DNA from 2 places in the Heyndrickxia sp. FSL K6-6286 genome. Region 2 is predicted to be linked to the other one. Evidence: a T-box and tRNA genes for the amino acid it is inferred to sense, from the RefSeq annotation. Region 2 holds a T-box; the other holds one or more tRNA genes.

Region 1 (12,066 bases), 2.4 Mb from region 2:
GGAATCCCTGCTCTTCCTTTTCCTGTGCTCCCTCGAGTCAATCTCATTAAAATAGTTTCAATCTGATCATCACCATGGTGTCCAAGTAAAAGCTTATTATGCTGGTATTTTTCCATAATATCCTGAAAAAAATGATACCTGTAGATTCTGGCTGTTTCTTCCATGCCTTTGTTTAGGGCACCCATTTTCTCTTGAATATTAATTCTAATTGCTTCACAAGGAATGTTCCATTGTTTGCATAATTCTTGAACAAATAGAAGATCATTATACGAATCCTTCCCTCGTAGCATATGATCAACATGGGCAGCACGGATGGATATATTATATATATTCCTTTTTTGAACTAGATAGTGCAGTAATGCAACAGAATCAGGTCCACCTGATACACCTATAAGAACTGAATCCCCCTTTGTTATCAACGTATTCGTTTTAATAAAATCATCGACTTTTCTTTCAAACGGTAACATTTATACTCGTTCCTTTTCAGCGAAAGTATGACCTTTCCATTCTATACACTAATTGTACCAATAATCCTCTTTAATTTATCTATTTAATTGTGACATTTTTTCTTTCACTACATTACACTTATAATAGCTGTTCATATATATATATAAAGTATAGAAAAGATACGAGCACAATAATAACAATTGTTTCAAAAACTCGTGATGCTCTCTTCTTCTTACGTGATGTTTGCCTTGTAGGCGTAACCTGTTTATTTACTTTTGCTCTTCTGCTTGATGGAATAGAGTTTCTATTTTTCACCGGCTTCATCGTATCGTTAGACAAAACCTTTAGTAGATCTTTCCTCATGTCTAATGCGGAATAATATTGACCATCTATCGCATCAAATAAAATATTTTCATAGATAGCCATCTCTGGCTTTCTGCGAATCATCCTTTTCAATTGTTCGACACCATCACCCTTTTTAGAAAACCGCGCAGGATAAAATAAGTTTATTATGACCATTGATAGAGCAAATAGATCATAGGAAGGCTCTGCCTTTCTCGTTCCTGCTCCCCAATATCCTCGATCAAAAAACTCCGTAAACTCCTTTATGGCTCTTCCACTTAATGTTGTTCCTCCAACATCAATACAACGAATTTTTGTTGGCGAATGAGTGATAATTAAATTATCTGGTTTAAGATCACCAAATACCCAACCTTCTTCATGTAACCGATGTAGATCCTGTAATAATTGCAACATTAATACACCCGTCCATGAATGTCCCTTTTTTTGAATGAAGTCTAATAAATGCGGTCCCTGGATATATTCCATTACATAAAAGGGAATCTTCATTTTTGGCGTTTCCCAATCGTCAATATCTAACAAAGAAGGCCCGAGGGCAGACCCTTGGACCTTAGCAAATGCTTTCAGAACATTTACTTCTGAAGTGACAGACATAGTGTTATCACTCATCTTTAGTGCTACAAAACGATCATTGCTTTTTGCTAAATAAACAATACCATTGGCACCAGACCCCAATAACCTCACTAAAATATAACTTTTTTTATGCCATTTTCCTGTGACAGTCGTTCCAGCAGGAAAATTAAATTGACTCTTCAAAGTATTGTTCGTCATCATTTGAAAGCAATCCCCTTAAAGAACGTTTTTTCTTAAAATATGTCATAGCTTCTTTAATAGCTGGTCCAGTTGGTGTGATGCCACCTACACTAAGCTTTGAAAAGACACTAGTCAAAGATTCAAGATTTGGAGTCCACTCTAGCAATTTTTCGACATCTTTCCTTTTCCCAGGAAATACAAAGACTGAAAATTGATTATTTCCCATTCGTGCATTTAAACTTAAAGATAGATCCAGCAAGGCTTCCTTAACTGTTGGTAGCTTATGTTTCATACTTGCACTTGTATCGACAAGAACCAACAAATCTAAATCTACTGTTTCACCCAATTCATCCACTACTTCCATTACCTCACCTCTTTGTTCGGGAGGTAATTCCTCCATAGAAGTAGACTTTCCTAAAATTTGTTTTAATTCCTTATTAACTACTCCTTGTAGAGTTTGGGTCATTGCTTTTCTCGTTACCATTTGAACCGTTTGTGATAAGATTTGCGAATAAACAATTTGACTAACACCACCACCTGATAAGGCAATTCCTTCAATTTCACTCATACCCTTTTCATCGATTACATCATTCTCCATTACACCAATGACGTTAACAGTAATCCCTTGTTCATTTGCAAGAGCTGCCATTGCAACCGGATCATCTCCCTGATTCGAGCACCCGTCTGTAATTAATAAGATTTGTTTTAATTTAGCTGTCTTCAAAGGTTTCCCCGGTTTCCCCTCCCTGATTCAATCGATTCCCAATCATTTTCCTATTACCCATCTTCGACGAATTGGAGGGATTTTATACTATAATATGTTTCTCTTTTATGAAATCATTTCCTTTCCTTTTCCCGCCGGAATGGCAGCCCATTTCGGTGTATTATGTTCAAGCTTAGCCACTACAATGGTCATATCATCATCAATCATTCCGGAACGTGTTCGAATAACCTCCTCCATAATTAAATCAGCAATTTCTTGAGGATCTTTTGTCTCAATTTCTCTTATTTTTCTTCTCATCCATAAATCATAGTTTTCCACATGTTTCGGTCCTTCAAAAATACCATCACTCATCATAATCAAAAGATCTCCAGCTTTCATTTGTTCTAATACAACATCTACATCAAATTCTTGAATCATTCCCATCGGCAAGTTACTAGATTCAATTTTAATTACTTTATCTCCTCGTTTAATAAAGCTCGGTGTTGAACCAATCTTTAAAAATCTAACACTAGCATCCTGAAGATCAATCATTGCAAGGTCCAAGGTGGAAAAAATTTCATCTGTTGTTCTTAATGACAATACAGAATTAACCGATTTAATAGCAACCTTTTCTTCAATACCTGACTGCAATATCTTTTGCAGAAGACGAAGAGTTTCATTACTTTCTTGATGAGCACGCTCCCCATTTCCCATTCCATCGCTTATAGCCACTGCATATTTTCTCGTTCCCAAATCAATTGTGGAGTAGCTGTCGCCGGAAACGAATCCCCCTCCTTTAGCTGCATGTGCGACTCCTGTTTCGACAACAAATGCCTGTGCAGAACGGAAAGTGACATAGCAAAATCCATTAGGATAAGATGCACATTCTTCTTTTTGAACGATAATCGTTTCTCCTAAAATATCAGATAGCAATGGAGCGATAATTTTTTCACATTCACCATGTCCATTACAGTAAGGAATGGTCATATCAATATCTACATTCCCCACATTTAAGCTATAAATTTCCACCTGTTCAACGTCAAGACCAAAATCCTGAAGGCTATCTAGGATCATTTCCTCTTGCTTATGATGATTCTCACGTTCACGCTGTATTTCCTTTGCAAAATCACCCATTACCTCTGAGACACCAAGTAATTGCTCTGCAACTAGTTTTCGGCTCTCCTTTACCTGCTTTTTTAACTTTTGATTTGCCTGGTAAAAAGTAAGTTCCTGAAGAATCGCATCCTCTACTTTTTTTGATTTAGAGCAATGCTTATCAAGTTCTCGATGAACCCTCTGAGGTATCACCCCTTCCCCTTTATCTGTTTCATATATAACTTTTTTCATTAAATCATAGGTTTTATTAAAGTTTTTTGCCCAGCATTGCTCCTTTTTAAAACAGTTTTGACATGTCCTTTCAGTGACATTGCTTAAGAAATAATCCAATTCCTGATCCTCATGATCGAATTCCCTCCACTGATCAAATTGTGAGAAGCTCTTGGATAGCGCTTGGAAAACGGATGAAAATTGCTCCACCCTATTCACGGTAATGTCCCTTATTTTTCGGATGTATTGCTGCTGCTCCTGAGTATATTCATTTGTACCAGGTATATGTTTTGCAAGCTTTGATGTTAAGGACTTTGGGGTTAAAAACAATAAAAAAATGGCTATAGATGATTCATAAATATTAACGATCAATGGCGTCTTTACTTCCCCATACATTCCAATAAGTAATGTTGCAATAAGCAAGCCTACTGCTGTACCGATCTTTTTTCCTTCTTTTAGAAGCCCGCCTAATAAGCCAGAAAAGGCAAGTAAGCTCATTTGATAAAAGCTCGAAACATTCGCTAAGCTAAAGATAAGTCCAGTAACTACTCCTACAGTCGAACCTACTGTTGCACCAGCAACAAAAGCTAAGAGAAGTACTAAATATCTAGATAAGATATGCTCTACAGACAAATCATAAATTGTCCAACCAATGGTACCTGTTAATACAGAGGCAAATAAGATAATTAAACTAATGACTTCCTCCGTTTTTAATGTCTTTTTTCTTTTTCTTAGTGATATTAATGGAATACATTGCATAAAGATAAGTGTAAGTATGAAAGTTAGACTAGCTTCGACTGCGGCCATCATTCCATCATATAATGTGATGTTCTGATTACCTGCTATATAGAAGTATCCACATTTCGATAAAAAGGAAACGACAAATACATAAAAAGGAATTACCTTTATTTCATCTTTATGTAGTCTTCCTATCGTTTTATATATGAGTAAGAAGACAATCCCTGATATGAGTGTGTAAAATGCATTTCCCATCGAAATACTTAATGAACCTGCTGCTAAGCCAAACAAAACAATTGGGGACTTTTTTCTTCTCATCATGTAAACAGACGCGAAAAAAGGAAGTGAAAAAGGTGTTAAGTGAGATAAAATCAATGCCCTTCCCAATAAGAAACCTATGAGTAGCAAAACAATACCCTTTTGAAAGAAAATGACTCCTAGCTTGAGTTGAAGTCGACTCACTCCTTTAGAAAACTCCACTTTTGTTTCCTTTAGATTTACATTCCGTCCTGGTTCAATAAAGGTATGTTCCATTTTTGCCATAATTCACACAACTCCCTATCTCATTTAGTTGTTGTCTATTATAAAATGGACAAGCTTAAAACTTTGTCAAAATAGAGAAGCGAATTGAAAGAAAAGTTCGACTTTGTTCTGCGAAATGCCTAAAAACTAAACAAGTTTTTAAATAGATATGTAGTTTAGATTCATTAAAGCTTTTTAAAAACCTCACAAAAATATATTGACATAATTTAAATCGCTCTGTATTATAGAAATTGTGCTTTTAAAGTAACTTGTTTTACGGCGGTGTAGCTCAGCTGGCTAGAGCGTACGGTTCATACCCGTAAGGTCGGGGGTTCGATCCCCTCCGCCGCTATAAAAATTATTAGAGTGGCCCGTTGGTCAAGCGGTTAAGACACCGCCCTTTCACGGCGGTAACACGGGTTCGAATCCCGTACGGGTCATCATACAAAAAAGGGAATCAGCATATATGCTGATTCCCTTTTTTTATGCATCTAATTTCCTAGCAAGAATATTTTTATATATAAAAAAGGTAGGCCTAATCAATAGTCCTACCTTTTCATTACGTTCACCTGCTATATATAAATAGACAGCAAGTTAGCCACGTCTAGCACCACGGCCACCACGTTTTGATTCTGTATTACGTTTTAATGATGACAAACGATCTTCACTATCCTTTAAAAAACGAGCCATTTTTTGTTCAAAGTTTTCTTTCGCACGAAAATTATTATTTGATTTGTTTTGACGTGGACGCTGGGTTTGTGTTTGCTCCTTGGCTTTACGTATTGAAAGTCCAATTTTGCCATCCTTCTCAACATTGATCACTTTTACTTGAACTTCGTCACCGACTTTTAAATGTTCGTTAATATCTTTAACATAATTATCGGCTACTTCACTAATGTGAACAAGTCCTGTTGAGCCTTCTGACAGTTCGACAAACGCTCCAAAATTTGTGATGCCTGTTACCTTTCCTTGTAACTTGCTGCCTACTTCGATTGACATAAAAAATTATTTCCTCCTTAAAAAGATAAAAAATAAACCTTAATCTATATTATAGCCAACGTTAAAAAAGGGTGTCAATAAGACTCATCTTCTTCCTTATCTTTAGGCTTGGGAATATTAAAGATAATTTCTCCATCTTCTGATAGAAAATATTCACTTCTAGCCAGCTTAGCAATGTATTCGTCATCATTTAATTTCACGATCTCATCCTTTAACAATGCATGTTTCTTATCTAATTGAGCGATGGTCTTTTCAAGTTTTTCTTTTTCCATTTTCTTTTCACTAAGAAGGTCATTTCTAGATATGAGTGTAGAAATCAACATATACGAAATGGTTATCATTAGTAAAAAAAAGATAGCTAGTCTTCTAAATAGTAATTTTTTCCTTTTAGCCAACACTTTTTCTTTTACATGGTGCTGTGTCATATATGCATTTTGCATTGGTGCAATATTTCGCTTCGCTTTCTCACCCATTCTCATACCTCCTTTACAAGCACATCTCATTAGTAGAATTATCTCTTAAATATTTTAAGAATGGTTTGTAATCCTGATATAGTTTTATTCGTTGCTTTTTTCACAATACCTGCAATTAAATTATAAGACTTTTCGATTATTTTTTTAATGGATGTCGGAATTGCTCGCCATAAAAGATGGACTATCCAAATTATTGGTTTAAATAAAATCTTTACCATTAATAATAACACCTTAAGAATGGTTTGTACAAGGGCATAAAGGGCTTTTCCCATCCAAAAAACAACGGTTATCAGTAGAATAACTAGCCATTTTATAGGACTATAAACAATTGTCATAAATAAATGACTGATGTAATTGGCAATAGCAACAATAAGATCAATGGAAATTTCCAATAATTTAAGATAAGTGGTCTTCATTAATGCCTGATATGCTGCAAAACCACAGAGTAATGCTACAAAAATATAGAAGCGAATTTCTCCAAAATTAACCAAAAATAAAATGTAAAAGATTAATAAGCCTTGAAGTAACCAAAATAAAACATCATTGATAAATACAATTAACCGTTTTCTAGACCCTCGTTTCAAGAATCGATTATACGTATCAAGGGTGGCACCAAAAAAGCTTCCCATAGAGATCATGGCAAGCATGGTATAAAATTGGGTCGCCAAACTCATCGAAATATTTTGCTAAAGAAGCCTTTAGCTTTCTCCCCATGGTGATCGTCTAAGTATACTAAATCAAATACCTTCCCCTTAATGGATACGATTCCTTTATCGACATCGAGATTTTTCATTTGTAGATTTTGACCACGAATAGATAAGAAGCCCATAACGGTTTCTAATAAAAACTCCTCATTATCAAAGCTTTCAACTTGTTTAACTCCAGTAATGTCTAAAAGTTTTCGGCCCCTCATAATAACATCATGCTCTTGGGACGGTGCTTTATTATTTGATGAACTATCATAATATTGATTCATTTGCTCCCCCACTTTCCTACACAGTTCATAATAAATCCATTGAACAAGCTTTGTAATATGTGTATGACAAGCAGTGTAAAAAAAGAACAATATGAATCATAATTGTGCGGAACATAAACTCAATGAAAGAAGAGGGGATGTTTCGAAGTACTATTTTATTTTAAGCCGACTCAAGTTCCTTTATTTGCATCAAAAGAAGACATTTCCTTATGTTTGCGACATAGATACGTTATTTTGATCTTCCTATTTTTCATTCACAGCTACCCAGTGTCCACCTAATGTTTGTAGCTCTTTTCTCAGTGGAATGAAAGGATTTGCCGGTTTTTATCCTATTTTTGTTAGTGAAACCATTACCTTTGTCACAACATTTGAGAAAAGAGCCTAATATAAAGACTTTTTCGTATAGTTGTTGCTTTGTAAAAAGCCCTACTGCTGACTTTTACACGGGAATAAATGGGTTAGCGTTGTTTTACTGTTTGTAGCTCTTTTCTCAGTAGAATGAAAGAATTTGCTGGTTTTTAGCCTATTTTTGTTATTGAAAGCATTACCATTACTACAATGTTTGAGAAAAGAGCCTAAAAACAGATTCAATGTTCGGAAGGGTCTAAAATCCTCTTAATCATTATTATTCGTATTAAGTCTTTCTTCCTTTAGAATAGAATACATATTTGCAGCATCTTCTTTACGAGTTGATTCTGTAAGATTTAGTACTTTAGCTGTCACTAATTTCTGACCAAAGCGAACCTGCAGTTCATCTCCTACCTTCACATTTGAACTTGCCTTCGCAGTTTGCCCATTAATCGTTATTCTTCCTTGATCAGCTACCTCTTTTGCCAACGTTCTTCTTTTTATTAAACGAGATACTTTTAGAAATTTATCCAACCTCATCGTTGCCATAACTCTCACCTCTTATAATCCTTTTATCTTCGCCTTATTCCAAAATTGATCTAACTCTTCTAATGTGAAGTCCTGAAAAGAACCTCCGCTTTTTACCACCTGATCTTCAATATATGAGAAACGCCTCATAAACTTCTGATTAGCCCTTTCGAGTGCCTCTTCAGGATGGATGGATAAATGCCTCGCCGTATTGATCAATGCAAAAAGTAGATCTCCAAATTCCGAAAGCATATCACCCTTATTTCCATTCTTCATTTCAATTTCAAATTCCTTTATTTCCTCTTTAACTTTTTTCCACGTTTCCTCCGCTTGTTTCCAATCAAACCCATGCTTTCCTGCATATTTCTGCAAATTATATGCACGCATGATTGCGGGCAACCCTTTCCCTGCATGATTCGCTATAGAATCATGCTGATCTACTTCACCATGTTCCTTCGATTTAATTTGATTCCAGTTTTTTACCACATCATCCTCATTAGATACCTGTACATCTCCAAATACATGTGGGTGTCTTCGAATCATTTTTTCCGAAATATTCTCGATTACATCATCAATAGAAAACATTCCTTCGTCCTCACCAATTTGAGAATGCAGCATTACTTGAAGCAATACATCACCAAGCTCCTCAATCATATGATCAATATCATCTTCATCAATTGCTTCTAGTAATTCATAAGATTCCTCAATTAAATACTTCTTTAATGATTGATGAGTTTGCTTTTTATCCCAAGGACATCCATTAGGACCTCGTAATTGGGCAATAATATCCCTTAATACTGTAAATTCCTTTAATTGTTCCTTATCCATTGGTGGGACATACAAGCTCGTTAAATTATTTAACTCTACTTGTCGATCCAACTCATATAATGGGACTTTTTTAATATTTTCTTCATTACTTCCTGCAGCTGTTACAATGACTACCTCATAATCATCGGGGTATTTTTCCATTAAAGTTAATTTCACATCCGAAGCAACATATGCATCATACACTTGTCCAATAATGAGATGCTGAGTTGAACGGAGATCATTTTTATGTAAATCGGTACCATCTAATAATTGAAAACCTTCAATAGGATCTGCTTTTACAGAAGTAAAAAGAGCATCTATAAAGCTTTGCCCCCCACCTATTTTAATAGTAATATTATTTGATGGCCCTTCTTCCAACAATAATTGTACCGTTTTCTCTGCAACTAAAGGATGACCGGGTACTGCATAAACAATTTCTTCATTTTGTGCTTCCGCTATAAGCAGATTCTTAATTTGCTCATAGACTTGTTCAAATTGATCGTTTTGTTCGTATATATCATCAAAGCTAGTATATTTCATTCCTTCTCGTTCTAGCTCCTGTACAACCGGATGCTCCTTGGTCCGTAAAAAGACATGCGCTGCACTTGATAACGTCCTGTATACACCTAAAGGAAGCTGATCAATATCGCCTGCACCTAAGCCTACAATTATTATTTGTCCATTCATCATAATCCTCCATTATTTCTTTTTATGTAAAAGATATTTACCAAAAGGAATTTCCTTCACTTCATCTTCTCTAAATAATTTAAAATACCCTATCAAATAAAGATAACAAAATCCACCCAGACAAACTCCACCTAATGACTCAAAAAGACTCCATATTCGGTTAGTGAGATGGAAGTAATCAAAAACATAAGTCCATAATTGAAGTATAAAAGCCATAACTCCAGCACTAGCTAATAGCCTAATAAAAAAACTCCCTAAATTTAGGTGTATGCCTCCTCTTTTTATTTTATAAATAGACAGCAATAAAATAAAGAACAGCGCAATAATTGTGGAAACACTTGCTCCCATCGTGCCGATCTGAGGAATCAATAGATAGTTTCCAAATACTTTTATGATCATTCCAATAATAATAAACTTAGCAGATGATGATAGATCCCCTAAACCCTGTAATATTCCATTTATGGTCAAAATCATCGAGCTAAAAAAGATAGAAATTGAAAAAACCTTTAGTACATTTGAACCCGCTTGATTTGAAAAAAGCATAGTATTTGTAGGTTCCATAATACTAATTAAGCCTATAGTAGCTCCTAATCCAAAAACTACACTCACTTTTAAGGCTAATTGTATTTTTTCTTCTAAATTCTTTTTCTGGCCTTGTAGAGTGGAAGATAATTCTGGAACCAAGGTTAATGAAAAGGAAGTGGCTACTACTGTCCCTAATTGAATGAATGGTTGGCCACGGTCATAAATTCCTTTTAGTACCTTTGCCTTTTCACTAGGTATGCCTGTTGAAGTAAGCAGCGAATACAGATTAAAGGAATCAATTAGCTGCAATAAAACAAGTAGGGCTCCACTAATACAAACGGCTATGCCTTGGATAATAAATTTTTTTCCGATAAATTTAAATGCCTGCCCAAGTTGCAACGATGCTTCTTCCTTATGACGGAAATAAAAGAATAATAAAATAGCCGCAGCTAATAAACTTCCAACAACCGAACTAATGAAAGCACTCCTTCCTACCTGATAAAGAGTTGCTCCATTACGAACTAACACATATGATAAAAGCAGAATACAGATGACTCGAATGAACTGCTCGACTACTTGAGATACAGCTGTTGGCAACATCTCCCTCTTTCCCTGAAAATAACCCCTAATTGTAGAAATAAGCGGCATAACTAAGAAAGGGACAGCTACTACCTTAATTAAAGGTACTAAGCGACGATCTCCCATCCAGTGAGCAATTATGTGTGAGCCGAAATAAAAAAAAGAAAAAAGAATAATACCGATAAATCCTAAAATGATCAATGCTGCGAAAGCAATACTGTGAGCATCACTTGCATTTACTTTCTTCGCATCAGCCACCATTTTGGATATAATTACGGGGAATCCGTAAGTTGCCAGCGCTATAGCTATTCCGTAAATCGGATACACCTGCTGGTAAATATAAAACCCCGTATCACCGACTATATTTTGAAAGGGTACACGATAGACAGCACTTAATATCTTTATAATGGTTGCTGCAATTGTTAAAATTAACGCACCCCTAAGAAATAACCTCGAGTTATCTGAAGGCAATGTTATTCGACCTCTCCTATAATATCTAAAAAGTAATTAGTTAAAACAAATCTTTTGTATTATAGCATAATCAGTCAAAAATAATGGCAAGACATAAAAAGAAGCGGTAGGATCATCCGCTTCTTTACCTAGATTATATTTTCTTGTAAAGTATTTACCTATTGTTCCATCTGTCTTGCTAAAAATGCGGATGCTGTTTCGGCAGCCTTTTGTTCTACTTCTCCAAGTGTACGGTCCTTTGAAAAAATAATGACAGCGCCAATTGGATCGCCATTCGCTACTATTGGTGAAATAGTATAGGAAGATAGTTCTTCTTCAAATCCATCAATCAGTGATACTTGTCCTTTTTGTGTGACAATCTGAGTGGTACGATCATCCATGACCTTTTCAACAGGCGAACCAATATTCTTATTCAAATAATCCTTTTTCGATACACCCGCTACAGAAATAACAGCATCTCGATCGCATATTAGTATTTGACTTCCCAGACTGTCATATAATGCTTCTGCATACTCTTTTGCAAAGTCACTTAATTCGCTAATTGGAGAATATTTTTTAAGGATTACTTCTCCATCGCGATCCACAAAAATTTCTAATGGATCACCCTCACGGATACGAAGAGTTCTACGGATTTCCTTTGGTATAACGACTCTTCCTAAATCATCAATTCGACGAACTATTCCAGTTGCTTTCATCTTATGTTGCCTCACTTTCATCAGATGATTTTTTGGCAATGAATGATTGCCTTGGTTTTTATTGAATCTTTTCCCTCTGTTGACATTAGTATCTTTCAACAAAAAAGTTCTATACATGTGAGTTCATTT
Region 2 (10,009 bases):
GCGAGATTAATAAGCATACTCCAGCTAAATTTGAGATCGCTAACCCAATCTTTAAGAACGTTCGCTCCGATATTCTATCTGTCAAGCGCCCAACCGATTGACTTCCAATAATTAGCGCCAAACCATTCACACCAAATAAAAGACTGAACTGTTGGGGTGTTACATGATAAATATTTTGATAGACAAACGGAATTCCGGACACATAGGCAAAAATCCCTGCAGTGGTAAAGCCTTGAGTGAATGCATATCCCATAAATGCTCGGTCCTTAAATAAGGAGCCAAAATTGCTCAGAAGCTGAGGCAAGTTACTTGGAACTCGTTTTTCTACTGGCAATGTTTCTTTAAGCTTCAATGAAACCGTGAGGATTAATATAGCACCAATAAAGGCTAAGACAATAAAAACTCCATTCCATTTGGTAAAGGAAAGGATGATTCCCCCAGCAACTGGTGCAACAATTGGTCCGAGATTACCAACTAACACCATTAAGGTGAAAAATTTAGTTAATTCCTTTCCACTAAATAAATCTCTTACAACGGCTCTTGAGACTACAAGACCACCTGCTGCAGAAAAGCCTTGGACAAAACGTGCCACTATAAGGAAATAAATATTAGGTGCAAAGGAACAAGTTAAAGAAGCTAATAAGTATAAGCATAGAAAAAATAGCAAAGGCTTACGACGGCCCTTTACATCGCTCAATGGGCCAATAAATAATTGCCCTAATCCTAGTCCTAATAAACATGCAGTTAAACTGATTTGTACAAGTGAAGCAGTAGTTTGATAATCTTTTACAATAGTAGGAAAGGACGGTAAATATGTATCTATTGTAAAAGGTCCTAAAAGACCAAGTGATCCTAAAAGTAAAGCAAGTTGGATTCGTTGTTTTCCACTAGGTGTATTCAATTTTTCCTCGCCTTTCAATCGTTAAATTAGTTTTATGTGGGTACTTATTTACACATTATAACTGACCTATTAGTTGATTTTTTCACCTCCAGTAATGATCTATTTGTTATCAAATAAGCACAATTCATTTCGATATCCGAAATTACATAATTTTCATTATAACCTGATTTAATTTATGGGTAAACATTAAAATGTTTTTGTCAGCCTTAATTAATTCTGTACATAAAGTATTAGATGATTTTATTTAGTTGAATAAAAATCTTGAGAAATTTTAAAAAATATTGGAACCTTTTTTAAGCTCTTTCATATACTGTCTACTGTGAGAATTTTTAAGGAGGAGAAATCGAAATGAGCGATATTCAGTTGAAAATAACAAGGGAAAACGAAGGCAAAGATGGATATAAAATCATTGAAGTAAAAGTATCTGATCCAACAGATAGTTTGTTCGCAGTTGTTACTCCTATAAAGAAGTAAAGCACCTCTATCAACATTGTTGCTAGTTAAGATTAGGTTTACCTATTGTCTATCTACTACTATACTTTCATTTCATTGAGAAAAGAGCTGCAAACTCCATAAGAATGTTTGAATCCTTTTTTGAGTGTTAAGCCTACCTTGGGGCTTTTGCAATAACAATAAACTTTACAAAAGCAGCTAAAAGTAAAAGGAGTACACCTTCTTTCGATAATTTATACATAGAAAGATGGTTTCATTCTAAGGAAGAGTGTGGCTCGTTAACCTTATATTTCTGGTCTTTTGACATTTAACAGGAGCAAAAAACGAATCAAAAAAATATATAAAAAAAGTAATCTTTTCTGATAAAAGCTCAGTAAAAGGTTACTTTTTTTATTATAGAAATATCATTTGATTACAATAACAAATTTTTCGTATTTATATAATTTTACGAAATGTTAAAATAAAAGTATTTCAATACTTTTTTTTAATTTAGAAATATTCATTTAGGGAATTCACTTTAACATGTACGATAAATATCAACTGCAGTGCATTTGGAAATATTGGTTATAACGTGTAGAACGGAATACTTTTATATCATGAATGCAGTGATTCATACATTGAGACTTTACGAGGGAGGAGTAGGGAATATGGTTTTACTAGATCAGATAGTACACCAATTAAATCGTGAGCTGGATATCCATTCCTATGGTAGTGATCCAGGTTTTAGTCGATTTATTCCAGCCGTTTATGATCCATTACAATTTGATTGGACATCAGTTTTTGAAAACGAATTTGCACAGCTTTTCAACGGACTTATGCTCAGGGGAAGTGCTGAAGTTGAAAACGTTTTTTTAGCTGTTTTTCCTACTGAAGATGTATTAACTCGATTTATTGATGAGAGTAAAGAAGGGGATCTTCTTTTCATGCATCATCCGTTATTAATGGAATGTGGTGATCCAAACGGTAAATCAGGTAGAGGGTTTGTCCCCATTCCAGACAAATACTTATTGGCAATGAAAAAGAAAAGATTATCAGTGTATACCTGTCATGAGCCGTTAGACTATCATCAAAGCCTTGGGACAAGTATTGCTATAGCACAGACTTTACATGCAAAAATTGTGGATGGGTTCCTTCCAAATGAGAAAAATCAAAACCTAATATTGCTGTGTGAGATTCAAAAAACCGATACAGATCAGCTTATTGAAACACTAAAGGACAAATTTTGTATTCCATATGTTGATTTCGAAGGTAAACAGCTAGAGTCTATTAAAAGGATTGCTATTGTTGCGGGCTGCGGAGACAAAGTAGACTGGATGAAGGTAGCAGAAAGGAAGGGGGCACAAGCCTATATAACTGGTGAGATCCATTGTCATATTGATAACGATTATGGAAGGATGAAATATAATCAAATGCTTGAATATGTCCCAAATACAACCATGTCACTTATTGGGGTTTCTCATTCAGCTTCAGAATATTTAGTCATGAGGACATTAATGAAAAGTTGGTTTGAAGATTCATTTAGTATTCAGACTGTGTTGCTACCACAGGAACAATGGTGGCTTTAACGTTGACTAAGGGGGATTAGATGTTGAGAAAATTTGGGGATCGTCTGGGATGGAAGCGTATTAAGGAAAGAGAATATATCCAAACATTTCTACAGACCGAAACATTCGAAGGATATTTATCTTTCTTGAAAATGATAAAAGTAACAGAACCATTGTATAAAAATTATGGAGAAAAAATGTTATGCATTGCCGATAATGGATACTCGTGGCTTCAGCAATTTCCAAAAGATAAACATCACGCTGTAACAACAATGTTTAATGAAAAAGGTGAAATAATTCAATGGTATATTGATATCTGTATACAAAATGGAGTGGAGAATGGTCGTCCATTTTGGGATGATTTATACCTAGACCTCATCGTTCTTCCCTATGGAGAAATGATTCAAAAGGATGCAGATGAATTGGAAGAGGCTATGGCTAGTGGAATAATTGATAAGTACTTATACAATTTAGCCTGGAATGAAGCGAAGGAAATTGTGGAACAGATAAATGAAGGTACCTTTTCGTCTTTGCATTTAGCAAAAGAGTATAGAGACTACATACTGAAAACAAATGGATCAAGCACTTTGTATTAGTGCTTGATCCATTTTTTATCTAATTACGTAATTAGAATCAGCTTTGGACTCGCATACTTTTCTATGTTTGAAAGATTTGTGTGTATATAATGTATAAAGTAATACAATAAAAGACCAGATCATATTGCCAATATAAGGTTGTTGGTTATAGGTTAATGTCAGCACTAGACTTATAGTCCCAAAAAGAATAGAATACACAATCATTAACCAAAATCCCCATTTTTTTAATTTCATATATCCATAAATGATAATTAATGTTATAAAGGCAACAACCACTCTCATTAATCGTTCAGGTACGTGAGTTAAACCAAATCTATCTGAAATGCCAATTTCATTTACATGTGATTCATAGAAGATGGATGTTATAAATAAAATAAATGCCCCCCAAATATAGAAATAGCTAATTATGCTTATACCTATGGTCTTTTCATTATTCCCACTCCTTAGTATAAGTACGAAAGTTACCATAAAAAGTTCCGTAATTAATCCATCTATTTATTTCTTTTATCACATATATTTATAGTAAAAGGTAGATCTACCCAAAAATAATACTTGTTTCCTCCTTCATATGTTATATTTCTTTTAGAATTGCAAAATTTTGTGAGAAGGAGGGGAAAGGGATGAAGTGGTTGAAGACTAGTATTCTTGCACTTTTTCTTTCATTTGTATTTTCTTTAGGAAATAACACTGTAGAAGCTATAACTAGTTCTGAGTGTAGTCAACCATTAGTGAAAAAAAGCTATATCAATGTACCTGTAGCCACTCTTTGGAAAGAACCTGGTTCAAAACGATCCATTGATCAGTCAGTATTGTCCATTCCGGTTGATATGAGAAAATGGACGAACAGTATGCCAAATGTTCAGACACGGATTTGGCTAACCGGTAAAACTGAGAGTCAAGCATTATATGGGCAAGAGGTTCAAATTTTAAGGACTAAAGGAGAATGGGTACAAATTGCTATTAAGGATCAAGCCACAGCTAAAAATAAGTATGGATATCCAGGATGGCTGCCTAAAGACCAAATTCATACAGGACTATTAAAATATGAAAAATGCCCGTTTGCCATTGTTAAAGTAAGAACAACTCATTTATACGATGACAAACAGAAAAAAGATTTGGAAATAAGCTTTAATACGAAACTACCGGTTATAAGTGAGGAGCAAAATTGGGTTCAGGTTAATACACCTACCAATCAAGTAAAATGGATAAAAAAAACAGATGTGAATATTTACTCCTCTAAAGCAGAATTTCCGAAGCCAACAGGTACTGATCTTGTCATGACAGCGAAGCAATTTTTAGGACTTTCTTATCTTTGGTCAGGTACTTCTGCATACGGTTTTGATTGTTCTGGTTTTACTTTTTCTGTTTATAAATCTTATGGCATGCACTTACCAAGAGATGCCTCTGAGCAATATAAGAGAGGTAAACCTGTTTTAAAAACAAATCTTCTTCAACCAGGTGATCTACTATTTTTTGCCACTAATCATGGAAAAGGAAACGTCCATCATGTTGCCATGTACATTGGTAATGGAAAAATGATCCACTCACCTGAGGCAGGAAAACAAGTCGAAATCATTCCTATTGATACACCTTCTTATAAAAAAGAATTTGCCGGGGCACGTAGATATATCTAAGTGCCTGGCAATTATTTATTGGTTCAGTAATTTTCCCCGTTCATATTCAATTTGATTGATGTCGATTCGTTCAAATAATGGTTCGATGATTTCCAGCTGTAAGGATTTAATTTTTATTGTTTGCCAAACTGGATTGGCAATTTTTAATTTTTTAAATAATTCAGTAGAGGAAAAGGGGAGAAAAGGCTCCAATAACTGTGCTAAATTAGCAATGATAAAGACGCAATTGGCAAGAGTGTTATTACATGCCTCTTTATCCTCTTGAATCTGTTTCCAAGGTTGTTCTTGATCGAAGTATTTATTCGCCTCCCTTATAAAATCAAAAATGATTTCTAAAGATCTCTTAAAGTGTGCTCCTTCAATTTGATTACCAACGGATTTATAGAGATTAGCGATTTTATTATCGAAATAAGGATCAATGTTTCCATCTGGAACAACACTTTTATAATATTTTTCTATAAATTTTAATGATCGATGTACAAAATTTCCATAAGTACCTAACAGTTCACTATTATGACTATATATAAACTCACGCCAGGAAAAATCAGTATCTTTATTTTCTGGAGCATTAATTGTTAGGAAATAACGAATTGAATCTGGGTGGTATCGTTCGATTAAATCAGGGATCCAAACCGCCCAATTTCTACTGGTAGATAATTTCTTTTTTTCAATCGTTAAATATTCGTTCGAAACGATATGTGTAGGTAACGATTTTTTCTTAATCCCCATTAAAATGGCTGGCCAAATAATGGTATGAAATGGAATATTATCTTTTCCATGAACATAGTAGGATATTGAATCTTCATCCCAAAATTTTGCGTCATCAACTTGATGCTCTTTTCCCCACTGTATACTAGCTGAGAGATAGCCGGCAACAGCTTCAATCCAAACATAAATTTTTTTATCTTCATACCCTTTTACAGGGATATTGATTCCCACAGGTAAATCACGGGAAACAGCCCGATCATGTAGACCTTCCTGAAAATAACGATTTGTTAATTGAATGGCGTTTTCACGCCAAGAATGATGTGTTTTAGCATTAGCAACATAAAGTTCTAGACTTTCTTGAAATTGGCTTAATGAAAAATAAAAATGCTCGGTTTTTCTTATTTCAGGTATTGTTCCACAAATTTTGCAAGTTTTCTCTAGTAGGTCAATGGGATCCAAAATAGTAGAACAATGATCACATTGATCACCTCGAGCAGCATTCCCACATATTGGACATATACCTTCAACATATCGGTCGGGTAAAAATTGAGAACAAGCCTCACAATAGGTTTGTTCAATTTCTTTTTTATAAATAAAATTGTTTTCAAGCAGCTCCAAAAAGATTTTCTGTGCTATTTGATGATGATGAGATGAATCTGTTCTTGTATAGAGGTCATAAGTAAATCCAAGCTTTGAAAAGCATTCTACAAATTCCTTGTGATAATAATCAGCAATCTGTTTAGGAGTTGTTTGTTCCTCCTTAGCACGTATAGCTATAGGTGTACCATTACAATCACTCCCAGATACATATAAAACATTTCTACCAGCCAATCGGAAATATCTTGCTAAAATATCACCTGGTAATAAACTGGCGATATGACCAAGATGTAATGAACCATTTGCATATGGCCAAGCCCCACCAATAAATACATTCATATCATTTCCTCCTTTTATAGTTGTTCTTCGCTATTTCTCTAATGCAGAACTCCAAAAATAAAAAAAGCCTCGCCCTAATCTGCTGTTAAGCAAATAAGGACGAGGCTTGGTTCCCCGTGATACCACCTTTATTTACTAATAGCTCACGCTATTAGTCTCGACAAGTACGAAAGCAAGAAAAAAGCTTTGATACTGTGCTTTTGATAACGAGTAGCAATACTCGTCTGAACCTACTAATATGGATACATACGTTCAGCACGAAGCTCAGAGGCCATTGTTCAAATGAATCGTTTTGCTTCTTTTCAGCTCCCGAAGCTCTCTGGTGAAAACATCCTCATCTTACTTTTCCTCGTCTAAGCATTTATGATGATAAATTTCTTGTATTATATACAAAATGTTCAGAAAGGTAAAGTAAATTTATTAAATTTGCTGATTTCGTATAGCTTGTTGCATTTGTATAGCCCAACTGTGGGTTTACATCCAATCATTATTCGTAAAAAACTTAACTATAAATAGTAACAATGTTTGAGAACAAAGCTTTGGTAAAATACTAGTAAAAAAGATACACACACTCTTCTGCCCTTTATTTCGCAGGAGGGTGTTTTTTAAGATCATCATATTGTATTAATAATTTTTGTTTCCTACATAACCAATATGCATAAATATCATGCAAAATTACAATTGGAAGTTATGAGTGTTCAGGAGTATGATGAAGTTGAATGAACAAAGCAGTAAATGAGGGTGAACGGATGGAATGGCATCAAATTCAGTATTTTCAAGTAGTTGCAAGCACACAGCACTTTACTCGAGCGGCAGAATTGCTTTCAGTTTCCCAACCCGCCCTTAGTCGATCTATTGCTAAGCTGGAAGAGGAGCTAGGCGTGCAACTTTTTGATAGAAAAGGAAGAAATATTAGTTTAAATCAATATGGAAAAATGTTTCTCCAGCGGGTAGAACGTTCGATAAAAGAAATTGAAATGGGGGTACAAGAAATTCAGGATTGTATTCATCCTGATCGTGGAACTATTTCATTATCCTTTTTACACTCGCTAGGCGTGAGTTTTGTACCTAAATTGGTGAGCTCATTTCAACGGGAATATCCGAATGTAAAGTTCCGATTAAATCAGGCATCATCACAGCATGTATTAGAACAATTAGACGGTGGTGAAACTGAGGTTGCTCTTGTTTCTTTTGACCAAGATCAGCCAGGGATTATTCGTCAGCCATTATTAAGGGAAGAACTATATTTAATCGTTTCCATTCATCATCCCTTAGCAAAATTAGATGAAATTGATTTACATTTGATTAAAGATGAGCCATTCATTGCTTTTAAAAATGGATATGGCTTACGAACCATTACCGACCAGCTTTGTAAGGAAGCTGATTTTATTCCACAAGTAGTATTTGAAGGGGATGAGATTGGAACGGTAGCAGGTTTAGTTGCCGCTAAATTAGGAGTTTCATTAGTGCCGGACTTAACAATCTTAGATAAATCAAAGGTTAAGCTAATTCGAATTAAACATCCCATCTGCGAAAGGACAATCGGTATTGCTTGGAAAGATGGGCGCTATATATCTCCTGTTACAAAAAGGTTCATTGAGTATGTAAAGAATAAAGTTATGATGGATTAAATATTTCATAACCTAAAAAAGACATTGTTAGATATAAAGGAGTAAGACGCATCATGAGTTATATAAAACGTGGAACAAAAAGTTTTCGAATGGCCAATTTAGCTTTGTTTGCTGGAGGGTTTAATACATTTGCGATCCTTTGGAGTACACAGCCATTACTTCCTGAAATAGCAAATGAGTTCCACATTTCACCTGCGGTTTCTAGCCTAACTTTATCATCTACTACGATAGCATTAGCAATAAGTATGCTAGTAGTTGGCTCATTATCAGAAGTGTTCGGAAGAAAATCGGTCATGACCATCTCCCTAATAGCATCATCTATTTTAGCTATAATTACAGCATTAAGTCCAAACTTTCAATTATTACTTCTTTGTAGAATCTTACAGGGAATAGTTCTTGCGGGGTTGCCTGCCATCGCAATGGCGTATTTAGGGGAGGAAATCGACCCTAAGAGCTTAGGAATGGCAATGGGATTATACATTAGTGGAAACTCGATCGGTGGTATGGGAGGACGAATTATTAGTGGAGCATTGACCGATTATTTTAATTGGCATATTGCCCTTATTGGTATTGGAATTATTAGTTTAATTGCAAGTTTATTATTCTGGTTTACGTTACCAAAATCAACTCATTTCCAGCCGCGAAAATTTGATGTGGTTAAATTAGGAAAATCTTTATTCAGTCAATTCAATGAGCCAGGATTAATCTATTTATTCGGGACTGGATTTTTATTAATGGGAAGCTTTGTTTCACTTTATAATTATATTGGCTTTCAATTAATTGCTCCTCCGTATTCATTAAGTCAGACAATCGTCGGTTTTATTTTTATTGTATATATTGTTGGAACGTTTAGTTCGACATGGATGGGAATGCTTGCTGATCAGCATGGTAGACGTAAGATTTTGCAATTATCTTTATTGATTTTGCTAATCGGAGCATGTATCACGTTAAATACAAATCTTTGGTTAAAAATTATTGGAATAGCCGTTTTTACCTTTGGATTTTTTGCAGGACATTCCATTGCAAGTGGCTGGGTTGGCAAATTATCGACACATGATAAAGCACAAGCCTCGTCACTTTATTTATTCTTTTACTATATAGGTTCAAGTATAGGTGGTACGGTGGGAGGTATGTTCTATAGTGATTTTGGTTGGATTGGTGTAATAGTAATGATTATAGTCTTTACAATTATTGCAATAGGATTATCTGTGCGTTTAGGAACGATTGCCAAAAGAAAATTGCAACTTTCATCGCATAAGTTATAAATTAAATGCAGGATTTCTATTTTAAGAGCTTGCAACTAAGTTCGAGTGTATATTTTTATACACTCGTTTTTTTATTTTTTAAGTAGGATAAACTAATAAAACATATATAAATAGATGTAACTTAGTTTTGCTAGTGAGATTGAAACCTAATCAAACCTTTAGAAAGGAAAAATGAATCTATGTTAGATTTGTAATAGCATAATCATCAAAGCCATAAATTAATGGGGAAAGGGGTCATATATAATGATAGAGCTTGAATTAATTGCAAGACTTGTAATTGCGGGGATATTGGGAGCACTTGTCGGATTTGAAAGAGAAAAGCGTTATAAAGAAGCAGGATT

The links. The T-box of region 2 lies ahead of metG (methionine--tRNA ligase). A T-box ahead of a tRNA ligase gene usually reads a tRNA of that ligase, here a tRNA-Met.
Region 1: it has a tRNA-Met gene. The T-box ahead of metG (methionine--tRNA ligase) is inferred to sense a tRNA for this amino acid. The anticodon was not compared.

What each region holds. Positions count from the first base shown of each region.
Region 1 covers NZ_CP152029.1:64,622-76,687, reverse strand. The annotation lists gene tilS (tRNA lysidine(34) synthetase TilS) at 1-467, opposite strand, end outside; gene MHI39_RS00385 (protein kinase family protein) at 586-1,578, opposite strand; gene MHI39_RS00380 (VWA domain-containing protein) at 1,547-2,284, opposite strand; gene spoIIE (stage II sporulation protein E) at 2,390-4,870, opposite strand; tRNA gene MHI39_RS00370 (tRNA-Met) at 5,128-5,201, shown strand; tRNA gene MHI39_RS00365 (tRNA-Glu) at 5,218-5,289, shown strand; gene MHI39_RS00360 (S1 domain-containing RNA-binding protein) at 5,444-5,848, opposite strand; gene MHI39_RS00355 (septum formation initiator family protein) at 5,923-6,321, opposite strand; gene yabQ (spore cortex biosynthesis protein YabQ) at 6,360-6,995, opposite strand; gene yabP (sporulation protein YabP) at 6,992-7,297, opposite strand; gene MHI39_RS00340 (RNA-binding S4 domain-containing protein) at 7,913-8,185, opposite strand; gene mazG (nucleoside triphosphate pyrophosphohydrolase) at 8,207-9,667, opposite strand; gene MHI39_RS00330 (polysaccharide biosynthesis protein) at 9,680-11,242, opposite strand; gene spoVT (stage V sporulation protein T) at 11,401-11,937, opposite strand.
Region 2 covers NZ_CP152029.1:2,943,692-2,953,700, reverse strand. The annotation lists gene MHI39_RS14975 (multidrug effflux MFS transporter) at 1-901, opposite strand, end outside; gene MHI39_RS14970 (hypothetical protein) at 1,250-1,375, shown strand; gene MHI39_RS14965 (Nif3-like dinuclear metal center hexameric protein) at 2,002-2,919, shown strand; gene MHI39_RS14960 (DUF402 domain-containing protein) at 2,940-3,494, shown strand; gene MHI39_RS14955 (hypothetical protein) at 3,510-3,962, opposite strand; gene MHI39_RS14950 (C40 family peptidase) at 4,115-5,128, shown strand; gene metG (methionine--tRNA ligase) at 5,144-6,772, opposite strand; T-box leader at 6,865-7,137, opposite strand; gene MHI39_RS14940 (LysR family transcriptional regulator) at 7,522-8,403, shown strand; gene MHI39_RS14935 (MFS transporter) at 8,457-9,668, shown strand; gene MHI39_RS14930 (MgtC/SapB family protein) at 9,909-10,009, shown strand, end outside.